3 regions of the Vibrio ponticus genome follow, and region 2 is predicted to be linked to each of the others. Evidence: predicted binding sites of a transcription regulator. Region 2 holds the regulator's gene; each other region holds the start of a gene.
What was found. The regulator PurR, encoded in region 2, represses purine synthesis genes. The targets are predictions, from matches to a motif close to TNANGNAAACGTTTNCNTNA.
Positions count from the first base shown of each region.

Region 1: GZN30_RS11175 (NCS2 family permease) is a predicted target of PurR. The motif match lies at 1,750-1,769, and genes of this name have one in related genera.
Region 3: metK (methionine adenosyltransferase) is a predicted target of PurR. The motif match lies at 1,751-1,770, and genes of this name have one in related genera.

Region 1 is NZ_AP019657.1:2,505,561-2,509,850, reverse strand. Features, by position in the region: gene GZN30_RS11180 (S8 family serine peptidase) at 1-1,683, shown strand, start outside; gene GZN30_RS11175 (NCS2 family permease) at 1,985-3,361, shown strand; gene GZN30_RS11170 (helix-turn-helix domain-containing protein) at 3,444-4,290, opposite strand, start outside.
Region 2 is NZ_AP019657.1:694,898-699,187, forward strand. Features, by position in the region: gene GZN30_RS03105 (putative signal transducing protein) at 1-166, opposite strand, end outside; gene GZN30_RS03110 (TVP38/TMEM64 family protein) at 198-887, opposite strand; gene GZN30_RS03115 (TfoX/Sxy family DNA transformation protein) at 1,030-1,620, opposite strand; cyclic di-GMP riboswitch class I at 1,732-1,829, opposite strand; gene purR (HTH-type transcriptional repressor PurR) at 2,030-3,034, opposite strand; gene torD (molecular chaperone TorD) at 3,238-3,891, opposite strand; gene torR (two-component system response regulator TorR) at 4,131-4,290, shown strand, end outside.
Region 3 is NZ_AP019657.1:2,538,110-2,542,399, reverse strand. Features, by position in the region: gene GZN30_RS11300 (DUF2189 domain-containing protein) at 1-153, opposite strand, end outside; gene metK (methionine adenosyltransferase) at 458-1,612, opposite strand; gene tkt (transketolase) at 1,934-3,943, shown strand; gene GZN30_RS11285 (hypothetical protein) at 3,993-4,229, opposite strand.

The DNA of each region.
Region 1 (4,290 bases), 1.8 Mb from region 2:
CGCGTTTATCCAGCTAACTACTCAGTTCAACTTGATGGTATGTTAGCGGTTGCTAACTGGGATAGTTCTAGCAATCGACTAAATCCATCCAGTAACTACAGCTACACATTGGTCGATATTGCGGCTAGTGGGACGGATATTTTGAGTTTATATCCAGATGAGCAAACCCAAGTTCTCTCTGGTACTTCAATGGCAGCACCTATCGTCAGTAGTGTCGCTGCGATGCTTTGGCAGCAAGATAGCCACTTATCAGCAACACAAATAAATGCCAAATTGTTGAATTCGGTCAAACCCGAACGAAGTCTGATTGGCAAAGTTAATGCGCAGGGGCGTTTAGATGCTATAGGCGCGATAACGTTGGGCAGCATCCCCACCTCAATTGTCAGCGTAGATACATCAGTCACCCAAATTACTCTGTCGGGAATATTGTTAGACCAAGTGACTAATTGGTCGTTTAGACCAGCGCTTGCAGATGAAAGTGAGTGGGCGCTCACCACTACACTAGCTACCGCTGAACGAGTTGAATTTGAGTATTCAGAACTGCCTTATGGCTACTTTCAGGGTTATGGAAGCAATGGTGAATTACTCGTTTCGTATCCGTATCAAAGTGAACTGATAGCCCCAAGCGAAGTTAAGTTATCTTCTCATGATCAACAGTTACTACTAGATTGGCGTGGCAGTATCTGGGCGCACAGTTATGAAATACAAGAATTTAAAAATGGTCGATTCACGACTATTGCAACCGTTGTTGCCCCAAACAATCAACTGAGTATTGAGCTGGATGAGAATCAATCGGTGCGCTATCGAGTGCGCGCCAATTATCAGTACCAGTTTGATGAGCAGTCTCCGATTGACGTTTTCTCCTCATACAGTGGTGAAGTAGAGTCCGGCAACCTATTTGCACCAACAATGGTGAGAGCCTTTGCCGATATACCTCTGAATACGACCGCCGAGATGTTGCTTGATTTGGATAGTTCAGCGAACTATCAATTAGTGGATGATCCTGATGGAAAGGTAATAAGTTTGAGTGGTAGTCAAATTCAACTTGATACCAGTGAAGTTGGAGAGTGGTCGTTTACGTTAATCAATAATGCGTATTTGTCGACGCTCACTTATCGAGTGGTAGAAACGCAGGATTGGGTATTACGCAGCACTCAAGGGGCTAATATCAAAGTCTCTACTGATCAGGCTGATGTTGTAAGCGTCTCTGAAATGGGCGAGCAAAAAATCGCAATTACAGCAACACCACGACAGTCACCTTACTTAATCTCTCTAACCATCGAAGGCTCTTACTATATGTTCGATAATATCGATGTTGAGATAGCGGCAGCAAGTTCAACCACCTGGCAGGTTGTGAGTCGTTCAGGTAAACAGCTGAATCTACAAGTTGAGGCACAAGATAAAGAGACGTTCGTTATTCAGCCGAAAATTTCGGCGCCGATAGCGCAAGCCTCGAGTGACTCGCGTTGTTTTGTGGCTTCTAAAATTTATGCTAATCAACCGAGTAAGATAAATAAGTTGAGAAAATTCAGAGATGAAGTCCTGAGTAAACTTCCGGGTGGAGATTGGCTGATTGATCTCTATTATGACTATTCTCCGCGCTTAGTTCAGTTGAGTGAAAAGCATCCTCAGTTGACGAGCGCTGTGCGTAAACTGCTCGATCAATTGATCAAAATTTTGTAAGTCGTTCTTCTTGCTCTGTTGTTTCTTATTTGTCAGTTAAAGAGCCGTATAATTGTATACGGCTCTTTACGGTAACGTTTGCGGCAAAGGTTTAAATCACTTGTCATTGCGTTCATTTACAGGTAATTTCGTCGCCTTTAAATAGTCTGGTCTGCAATTTTCCCGCTATTTAACCAAAATTAGCAGCTTTGTTAAATTGCCATTACAGACCTGTTTCCTCCCATTCAGTTATCAATTATTCGCTGTTTTTAATTGATGTCACTGATGGTATTTGGGTCTAAAAACGTAAATAGGAACTCCCATGTCTGACAAGACTCCATCCGATGTTCAACAGATTGAAAATCGACCTACGACTGGCGCAGGTAAATTAGATTCGTATTTCTCTATTACTGCTCGCGGCAGTAACGTTCGCCAAGAAGTACTGGCTGGCTTAACGACTTTCCTTGCAATGGTTTATTCAGTGATCGTTGTACCGAGCATGCTGGGAGCGGCTGGTTTTGACCAAGGTGCAGTCTTCATTGCAACCTGTTTAGTTGCTGCGTTTGGTTCGCTACTTATGGGTTTTTGGGCAAACCTACCGATGGCGATTGGTTGTGCTATTTCTTTAACTGCATTTACTGCATTTAGCTTGGTATTGGGGCAAGGCGTTTCGATTCCTGTCGCACTTGGTGCGGTATTTTTGATGGGCGTGGTGTTTACCGCTATTACGGTAACCGGTCTTCGTCAGTGGATTTTGACCCACCTGCCAACAGGCATCGCGCATGGTACAGGTATCGGTATTGGTCTATTTCTACTACTGATTGCAGCCAATGGTGTTGGCTTGGTTGAGAAAAATGCGGCGGCGGGTCTACCGGTTAAGTTTGGTGATTTCACCTCGCTACCAGTGATTATGTCAGTGCTAGGTTTAGCGGCAATTTTTGGTTTAGAAAAACGCCGAGTGCCGGGCGGTATTCTATTGGTGATCATCGCAATCTCTGGGTTTGGTTTGATCTTTGATCCAAACGTGCAATACCAAGGGTTATTCGCGATGCCTTCTTTTGGTGGTGAAAGCTCGCTATTTGGCACTATGGACATCATGGGCGCATTCAGCCCACTGGTTTTACCAAGTGTGCTTGCGCTAGTGATGACGGCGATCTTTGATGCAACAGGTACGATTCGCGCGGTAGCTGGTCAAGCTAACCTTCTGGATAAAGATGGCAACATCATTGATGGTGGTAAAGCTCTTACTTCTGATTCAGTAGCCAGTATCGCGTCTGGCTTCTTCGGTGGTTCTCCTGCTGCGGTATACATTGAATCAGCTGCGGGTACAGCGGCTGGTGGCAAAACAGGTTTAACGGCGGTAGTCGTTGGTTTGCTGTTCTTGCTGGTACTGTTTATCTCACCAATCAGTTACTTAGTGCCAAGTTACGCGACAGCGCCAGCTTTGATGTATGTGGGTCTGCTAATGCTAAGTAACGTGAGCAAGCTGGATTTTGCTGATTCAGTTGATGCGCTATCAGGTTTGGTTTGTGCGGTGTTTATCGTACTCACTGCGAATATCGTAACCGGTATTATGCTAGGCTTCTTGTGCCTAGTTTGCGGTCGCGTGGTAGCGGGTGAGTGGAAGAAGTTAAGCTTTGGTATCGTATTGCTGACATTGGTGTTGGTCGGCTTCTACGCCGGTGGCTGGGCGATCTAAGATACCCACTATTCATATCTATCATCTCAGGCTGACGACTTTCGTCAGCCTTTTTTGTATCTATACGCAAATCACTAAGGCTCTATGGTTTGTAGTGCTGCTTAAACTGTGTCGGCGTCATCCCCGTTAGTTGTTTAAAGTACTTAATAAAATTGCTCGCATCCTCAAAACCAAAATCATAAGCCAACTGCTGTGTTGTTGTATTGCTGACGACTAGTCGACGTTTCATCTCAATACCGCTGAATGAGTTGATCATCTGCTTGGCAGTCAACCCTGTCGCTGCCTTGCATAGTTGGTTTAAGGTTTTGTAGGTGGTATTTAACTGATTCGCATACCAACTTGCATCACGGACGCAGTGAAAGTTCGCCTGAATTAAGTCAAAGAATCGCGCGAGTCGAATACTTTGCTCTTTTGATAGTTTGTCTTCCGTGAGCTTTGGTCTTAGACGGTGCAAGGTCTGTGCAAGCGCGGAAAATAGGTACATCACAATAAGAGAATCGCCGTTAGGTAGGCTTTGCTCATGCTCAATTTCACTAAGTAAATTTGCAATTCGCTGCTGGCTTTGCGGATCCAATTTAACTTGCGGTGAATACAATTTGTTTAAGTGCGTGGGAGTAAAGTTTGGCAAGCACATATGAGCGTGCAGCGTATCTAAAAAATTTTGCGTGAATAAGACTATTTTTCCTTTGATTTTTTCATTGAATTCAAAGCAGTGCACTTGTTCGCGCTGGATAAATAGCATTGAACCTGGCGATAGAGAGTAGCGTTCAAAGTCAATCATATGGGCACCTTCACCAGCCTCAATAAAAAGGAAATTGAAGAAATTGATTCGGTGTGGGTGATAGGGACTATGTATCAGATGTTGCCGAGCATGTAATGAATCAAGATTGATGATTTCAATGTCTTTCTGATTGGCTTTTTGATGGTTA
Region 2 (4,290 bases):
CTTGATCTAATAACCAGACATGGGGCGCACTTGCCTCACCAAACGGCACTTCACCTTGTAGACCAAAGATACCTTCGCCTCTTACTTCACAAGCGATATTGTACGAGCGTAGAAGCTCACACACGATGTGAGCTTGTGGAGGGTTAGTCGCACTATAGATTTTCACCTTTATCTCCGTGTCAGGCTAATTAGGGCGGTTATGCTTGGCTCTGAGATTGAGGCTGACCTCTAAATTTGTTCATTGCCCATTTAGCAATGATTGGGAATAAGCCAAGCAGTGCAAAGGAGACCAGCACCGAAGGTGACACGATTCCTGACAAACTATCGATTTGCGCTAATTGTGTCCCTGCATTTAAGTACACTGCCGTACCCGGCAACATGCCAATTTGACTGACCAAATAAAAACGGGCGGTCGTGATTGGAGTTAGCCCCATTAATAAATTGATTAAGAAGAACGGAAAGACTGGAATTAGGCGCAACGAAAACAAATAGAATGCGCCATCTTTGGCAACGCCTTGGTTGATGGCAGTGAGTTTATCGCCAAACTTACCTTGTACCCAATCACGCAGTAGAAAACGGCTGCTGAGGAAGGCGAGGGTAGCGCCTAGAGTGCTGGCAAATGAGACCAGCAGCAAGCTCGTCCAGAAACCAAATAGAGCCGCCCCAAGGAGGGTGACGACAGCCGCTCCTGGAATTGAAAAGGCAGTAATCGCGACATAGGCGGCAAAGTATGTGATGGCGGCAACAGCGAAATTCTGATCAATGAAAGAGCCTAGGGCTGCTTGCTGGGCTTTCGCGTTTTCTAACGTTAACTGATCGCCAAACTGAGTGATCAATAGGGCAATCAGTGCAATCAATGCAATGCCAATAATCAGTTTCTTATTCATCTTTGCTCTCCTTTAACCCTTCTCTACGCCCTTGAGTTAATTTAGTTCATTTATCGGGTAATTTGTTCCTATTGTTTAATAAGAACCTCAAAGCAAAGAAAAACTTTCATAAAAAAAGCCAGCAGTTGCTGACTTTTTTACTCTACTGTAGTCGAGAGAGCAGTTCTTCTCGACGAGTCTGGGGAACCACAGACCAATGTGTGCCTTTTATCGCGCCTTCTAATGACCAGAGGAGCTCTAAACTGACGTCGCTGCTGTGAGTGTCTCGAATCGCCTTATACGCTTCTACAGAGCCTGCTTCTTCGAGTTGTTCGACATTGTCGATGCCTGCTTTTTTCAGCATACGCTCTGTTGCTAGGCGCAGGTTTGGCAAATCTTTAATACGAGTCGGCTTGGTTTCGGCTTGAACCGACTTCTCTTGCTGCGCTTGAGTGTGAGCTTCACGTCCGATCTGCAGTGTTTTTTCACTGTCGTTGTACCACTCTTCGCTAAGAGCGAAGTACTTGGTTACTACCGGGAAGCCACGTTTCTGATATACGTATGGTTCGAAGCCTTGTAATTTAAATTGTGCAGCTAGAGCACTGTCTGCGCGAATATGAAGCTTATTATGTACCACTAGTGCAAACATTGTTTCGTCTGCAAAGATCCCAAACCCACCAAACATAGATCGAGATTTAATACGACCTAGCGGCTCAAATAGCCTCATTGAGTCTTTAAGAATTGGTTTATCCATTCAGTACTTTCTCGGTGTATGTGTATGTCAATACGCCACCAAATCAGGTCCGAGAGAATAGCAGTTGTGCAGGAAATAGGAGAGTAATCCGTTAACGTGCGCATTTCTACCATCGGCAACCCCGCTACCATACATATTGTCGATGACAATGATGTTTAGGCCGGTGGCTTTGCGTCCCAGCTTTTCAGTCTGGTTTGCCCTGTGCGTGACTTAATTTGCTTTGCTAAAGATTGTTTACTTAGCAGCTAAGTATCTTATTACTATGAAATAGTTGTGAATCTAATGCAAGAATTAAGTTGAATAGAAAAGACAATAGCTGACAGTTTAACCATCAGCTATTGATATAAATGCGAGTTACTTCAAAGTACTATGCTCGGACATTTGCCAGCGTATTGCTCGGTACTCTGATTTAGTTGATTTTCGCAACGGTAGAGCGATCAACGATTTCTGGGTGCATTTCAAACACACGTTTTTCGTGCTCTTTGTCCTTAATGCGCTCAAGTAAGATTTCAAATGCGTTTTTACCCACACGACGCTTAGGTTGGTGAACCGTGGTTAGCGGTGGTGAGAAGTACTCTGCTAGTTCAATGTTGTCGTAACCAATCACTGACATATCTTCAGGGATACGAATGCCTTTTTGCTGTAGGCGGCTCATTAAGCCTAGTGCCATCGTATCGTTGAAACAGAAAATTGCCGTTGGGCGTTTGTCCATCGCAACAATCTTGTCAGCCGCTAACACAGCAGTGTCACACTCGAAGTTACCTTCTAAAATCCAGTCTTCATCAACCGTCAGGTTCGCTTCGCCCATTGCGCGCTTAAAGCCTTGAATACGCTCTTGGCAAACTGCTTTTTCAAAGTGACCACTCAAACAAGCGATATCTTTATGACCATGGTCGATAAGGAATTTGGTTGCTAGGTAGCCACCTTCTTCTGCGTTATCGATAATCTTGTCGGTTTGAGAGCTCTCTGGACCCCAGTCCATGACCACTTTAGGAATGTCTTTATGGCGATCTAGCATCTCGCTCAGTTCTTCAGTTAGGTCAGAACACATTACTAAAATGCCGTCGACACGCTTTTCTGCAAGCATGCGAATGTAGTCACGTTGCTTCTCGTAAATACCGCCGGTATTACAAAGGATCAACGTGTAACCTTGACGGTAGCAGTAGCTCTCTACGCCATCAATGACTTCAGAGAAGAAAAGGTTCGTTGATTGAGTCACCAACATACCAATCGTACGTGTGGTATTACATTTTAAGCTACGAGCCACCGCACTTGGTGCGTAGTTTAGCTCTTTTACTGCTTCCATAACGCGTTCTTGAGTCGCTTCTGCAACAAAACGCGTTTTGTTAATTACGTGTGAGACTGTCGTAGTTGATACGCCAGCGAGGCGAGCAACGTCTTTAATAGTGGCCATAAGGTATGATCCTATTTATAGCTGCCACATGGCTATTCACATTTTTGAATAAAACTGGCAGAAAGTAATAGAAATACAAAAACCGCTTTTTTACAGCGGTTTGTACTTGATTCGTATTTTTTTATCGTTTGCGGCTTCGATTTTAGACCGCATCGTCGCCAGTAGCAAACGAAAAACCCATTCATTGTTGACGAATGAGTGTTTTAGCTCTCTTCACCCACTAGGTAGTTGCAGTCCAATTCTAAGAAAGCAACCAGCAGTGACGCCACAGAAGAGTAGAAACCGAATGAATCTAAAGTTTGGCTTTTCGCGGCAAACTTAGGCACCCAGTTTAAAATGTGCTGACGAATAAACGCTTCTTGCTCTAGCAGTGCATCGTTGAGATGACGCTCTTGTTCAAGTTCGTTAGAACGAATGATCATGTTACCAAGCAAATCGAGCTCAATGGCAATGTGATCAGCAGGCTCGTTCAAATCTTGGTTAACGGCTACGCCATGCTTAGTCAGCAGGGCATCCATCTCGTTTGCTGGTTCGTCATGCAGCAAACCAGTCGTGCCAACGTACATAGACGCATAAGGCAGTGCTGATTCTTTGTCTGACTTCAAGAACAAGTCGCAAAAGTCAGCGGCAAGTTCAAGCTGACCATCTTCACGGTCAATCTGACGATTTAACGCATCAACAAGGCGGTCAACCGCAGGTTTTAGCGTTGGGTTTTCACCCAGACCGGCAAGAAAGCCTCGAATAGCAGGGCTTTGATATTGCTCAAGTTCTGCTTCTGTTAGCTCTTTAGCGAACAGACTAGAAAACCACCAGTAAATCTCTGCACGTTTTTCATTAAACGCTTTTAATTCTTGCATCTCGCAATGCTCCAAGTTTCAGTACTATTAATATTTTAGCGAACAAAAATGAATAGCGATAACACATGTTGTGATTAAATGAGTCAAAAAATGGCAAAAGATTAACAACTGCGCTAGTTTTGTCTTGAATCAATAAAAAATCATCTTTCTAGATTTTAATATAACAAATACTAGAAATGTTACGATTTATGAATAGAATACACTTGAAATTAATTCCCAATGTAAATTAAGTGGTTTAGATGAGCTATCACGTATTAGTAGTAGAAGATGATGCGGTCACTCGCAGTAAGCTAGTTGGCTACTTTCAAAATGAAGGTTACACAGTCAGCGAAGCTGAAAGCGGCGAGCAGATGCGCGACACCCTACAAAATCATTCGATCGACTTAGTTATGTTAGACA
Region 3 (4,290 bases), 1.8 Mb from region 2:
CATACGCACAAAGTCGTGTAAACCAAGTGCTAACCAATGGAACGGTGCACTAATGCTCACCGTATTGCAGGGAAAGGTTCGAGCATACTCATGGTTGGGGACCGTTTTCCGCTCTTGTTTCAGTTCTGATGGATTGTTAACTATTCGAGGCATGACTCCTCCTTGATTGTCTCTCACTAAAGCCACTAGCGCGCGTGGCTATAAATAGCGATGCTGACTAACGCGAGGACATCTTATTGTCGTGAGCCGCATCATGGTTTTGTACGTCACAAATAACATTTAACATTAATTTAACTATTGGCGCAGATGAAAGAATTTACAAATTATTTGCTGCTTGGCGTGTTAGTTGAGGGGATCTTCGAACAAGAAAAAGCCCTTGCATCGGCAAGGGCTAGAAATAGGCATTACTTTAACAGTTTGAAATGAAAGGCTTAACAGCCGACAAACTGAGTAGGAATTATTTGATACCAGCAAACTCACGCAGTAGAGCCGCTTTATCAGTCGCTTCCCATGGGAACTCTTCGCGACCAAAGTGACCGTATGCTGCTGTCTTTTTGTAGATAGGTTGCAGTAGGTTCAACATCTCTTGTAGACCGTATGGGCGTAGGTCGAAGAACTGACGTACCGCTTCAATAATGATGTTGTGCGCTACTTTTTCAGTACCGAAAGTTTCGATCATGATAGACGTTGGATCTGCAACACCGATAGCGTAAGAAAGTTGGATTTCACAACGATCAGCCATACCTGCCGCAACGATGTTTTTCGCTACGTAACGTGCTGCGTATGCTGCACTGCGGTCTACTTTCGATGGATCTTTACCAGAGAATGCACCACCACCGTGACGCGCTGCGCCGCCGTAGGTATCGACGATGATCTTACGACCTGTTAGACCACAGTCACCCATTGGACCACCGATCACGAAACGACCTGTTGGGTTAATGAAGTATTTGGTCTCTTTGTTTAGCCACTCTGAAGGTAGAACTGGTTTGATGATCTCTTCCATCACCGCTTCGCGTAGATCTGGAGTAGAGATTGAATCACAGTGCTGAGTTGAAAGTACAACTGCATCGATACCAACGATCTTGCCTTGGTCATACTGGAACGTCACCTGAGATTTTGCATCAGGACGTAGCCAATCAAGCGTACCGTTTTTACGTACTTCTGCTTGGCGTTGAACTAGGCGGTGTGAGTAAGTGATCGGTGCTGGCATCAGTACGTCAGTTTCGTTACATGCGTAACCGAACATAATGCCTTGGTCACCTGCGCCTTGCTCTTTAGGATCAGCCTTATCAACACCTTGGTTGATGTCTGGTGATTGCTTACCGATAGTATTTAGTACTGCACAAGAGTTAGCATCAAAGCCCATGTCTGAGTGAACGTAACCAATTTCACGTACTGTTTCACGAGTGAGTTCTTCGATATCTACCCATGCTGAAGTGGTGATCTCACCACCCACCATTACCATACCGGTCTTAACGTAAGTTTCACACGCAACACGTGCTTTCGGGTCTTGTTCTAGGATCGCATCAAGAACAGCATCAGAGATTTGGTCTGCAATTTTATCTGGATGGCCTTCTGAAACAGACTCAGAAGTAAACAGGTGCTTAGCCATGTGAGCTCCATATTTGGTTGAAAAGAGCAGGCTTTACCTACTCAAAAAAATAGCCTTAGGGTGTGTAGGTGTTTCTACATCTAGACGTCTATTTTAAATTTGATAGCTCGAATTACAAGCTCTTTTTCATGAAAATTGTGAAACAAACGTTTGCATCGCCACGTGGTGGTGACGCGAAGTTTGCTTATTTCGACGCTAAAAAGGCTTTTTTTGTGTTTTTTTTGTCTGGAAAACGTTTGCAGTGCTCTGGTCGCTTTGAGAGAATACGCCCACAACAATTCCCCGAACGATTAACTCGCTTACTTGCACTCAGGAGCAGACATGTCTTCTCGTAACGTTTCTTTGAATAGAAAGCTTGCTAACGCAATTCGCGCTCTAAGCATGGATGGTGTTCAACAAGCTAACTCTGGTCACCCAGGCGCACCTATGGGTATGGCAGATATCGCTGAAGTTCTTTGGCGTTCTCACCTAAACCACAACCCAGCGAACCCAGAATGGGCTGATCGCGACCGTTTCGTACTGTCTAACGGTCACGGCTCAATGCTAATTTACTCACTACTACACCTAAGTGGCTACGAGCTATCTATTGACGATCTGAAAAACTTCCGTCAATTGCACTCGAAGACCCCAGGTCACCCTGAGTACGGTTACGCGCCAGGTATCGAAACAACCACTGGTCCTCTAGGTCAAGGCATCACCAATGCTGTGGGTATGGCAATGGCTGAGAAAGCAATGGCTGCTCAGTTCAATAAAGAAGGCCACGACATCGTTGACCACCACACTTACGTGTTCATGGGCGACGGCTGTCTAATGGAAGGTATCTCGCACGAGGCATGTTCTCTAGCTGGTACGCTTGGTCTTGGTAAACTAATCGCATTCTGGGATGACAACGGTATTTCTATCGATGGTCACGTAGAAGGTTGGTTCTCAGATGACACACCGAAACGTTTTGAAGCGTACGGCTGGCACGTAATCCCAGCGGTGGATGGTCACGATGCTGAAGCGATCAACGCTGCAATCATCGCTGCGAAAGCAGACCCACGCCCAACGCTAATCTGTACCAAAACCATCATCGGTTTTGGCTCGCCAAACAAATCAGGTTCACACGATTGCCACGGTGCACCACTAGGTGCAGAAGAAATCGCAGCAGCGCGTGAATTCCTAGGTTGGGAACACCCAGCATTTGAAATCCCAGCTGACGTTTACGCAGAGTGGGATGCAAAAGCAGCAGGCGCTGACAAAGAAGCGGCTTGGAACGCAAAATTTGACGCGTACGCAGCAGCATACCCTGCAGAAGCGGCAGAGCTTAAACGTCGTATCAACGGCGAACTGCCTGCACAGTGGGAAGAGAAAGCAAGCCAAATCATTGCTGACCTTCAAGCAAACCCAGCGAACATCGCATCACGTAAAGCATCACAAAATGCACTAGAAGCATTTGGTCAAATGCTACCAGAATTTATGGGCGGCTCTGCTGACCTAGCGCCTTCTAACCTAACCATGTGGTCGGGCTCTAAGTCTCTAGAAGCAAACGACTTCTCTGGTAACTACATCCACTACGGTGTACGTGAGTTCGGTATGACCGCGATCATGAACGGTATCGCGCTACACGGTGGTTTTGTTCCTTACGGTGCAACTTTCCTAATGTTCATGGAATACGCACGTAACGCAATGCGCATGGCTGCTCTGATGAAAGTTCAGAACATCCAAGTTTACACGCACGACTCTATCGGTCTTGGTGAAGACGGTCCAACTCACCAACCGGTTGAACAAATGGCTTCACTACGTCTAACACCAAACATGAGCACATGGCGTCCATGTGACCAAGTTGAGTCAGCAGTGGCTTGGAAACTGGCGATTGAGCGTAAAGATGGTCCTACATCATTGATCTTCTCTCGTCAAAACCTAGCGCAGCAGCCTCGTTCAACAGAGCAAGTAGCGGACATCGCTAAGGGTGCTTACATCCTAAAAGATTGCGCAGGCAAACCGGAGCTAATCCTAATCGCAACAGGTTCTGAAGTTGAACTTGCAGTGAAAGCGGCAGAAGAGCTAACAGCAGCCGGTAAAGCGGTACGTGTAGTATCAATGCCATCAACCGATGCATTTGATAAGCAAGACGCCGCTTACCGTGAGTCAGTACTGCCATCAGATGTGACGGCACGTATCGCAATTGAAGCCGGTATTGCTGACTTCTGGTACAAGTACGTTGGCTTTGATGGTCGCATCATCGGTATGACTACCTTTGGTGAGTCAGCGCCTGCTGAGCAACTATTTGAAATGTTTGGCTTCACAGTAGAAAACGTAGTGAACACTGCTAACGAACTACTTGCTTAAGCAAAGATTAGAAATGAAAAACCGAGCAATTTGCTCGGTTTTTTTATGTCTACTCAAACTCGTTGCCTTTATTGTCCAGCTCTTTGTGACCACAAACTTTACACTCAACATAGCGATCCATATCGTAGTATTCACCGCCATTAATAAAGGTATGTGCGAGTAATTTAATCCGACCCAGTAGCGAAGTATCGGTATCGTAGCTGCTTGGCTTACGTACCATGATTTCACTATGTGGTGTATCAGACTGACATTTTTTACAAAAGTGCGAAGCGGGATATGACAACATAACCTATTCCTTTGGTTGATAAACAGTGAGAAAAATCGCCGAAGGTTGCTGCGCACTGTAA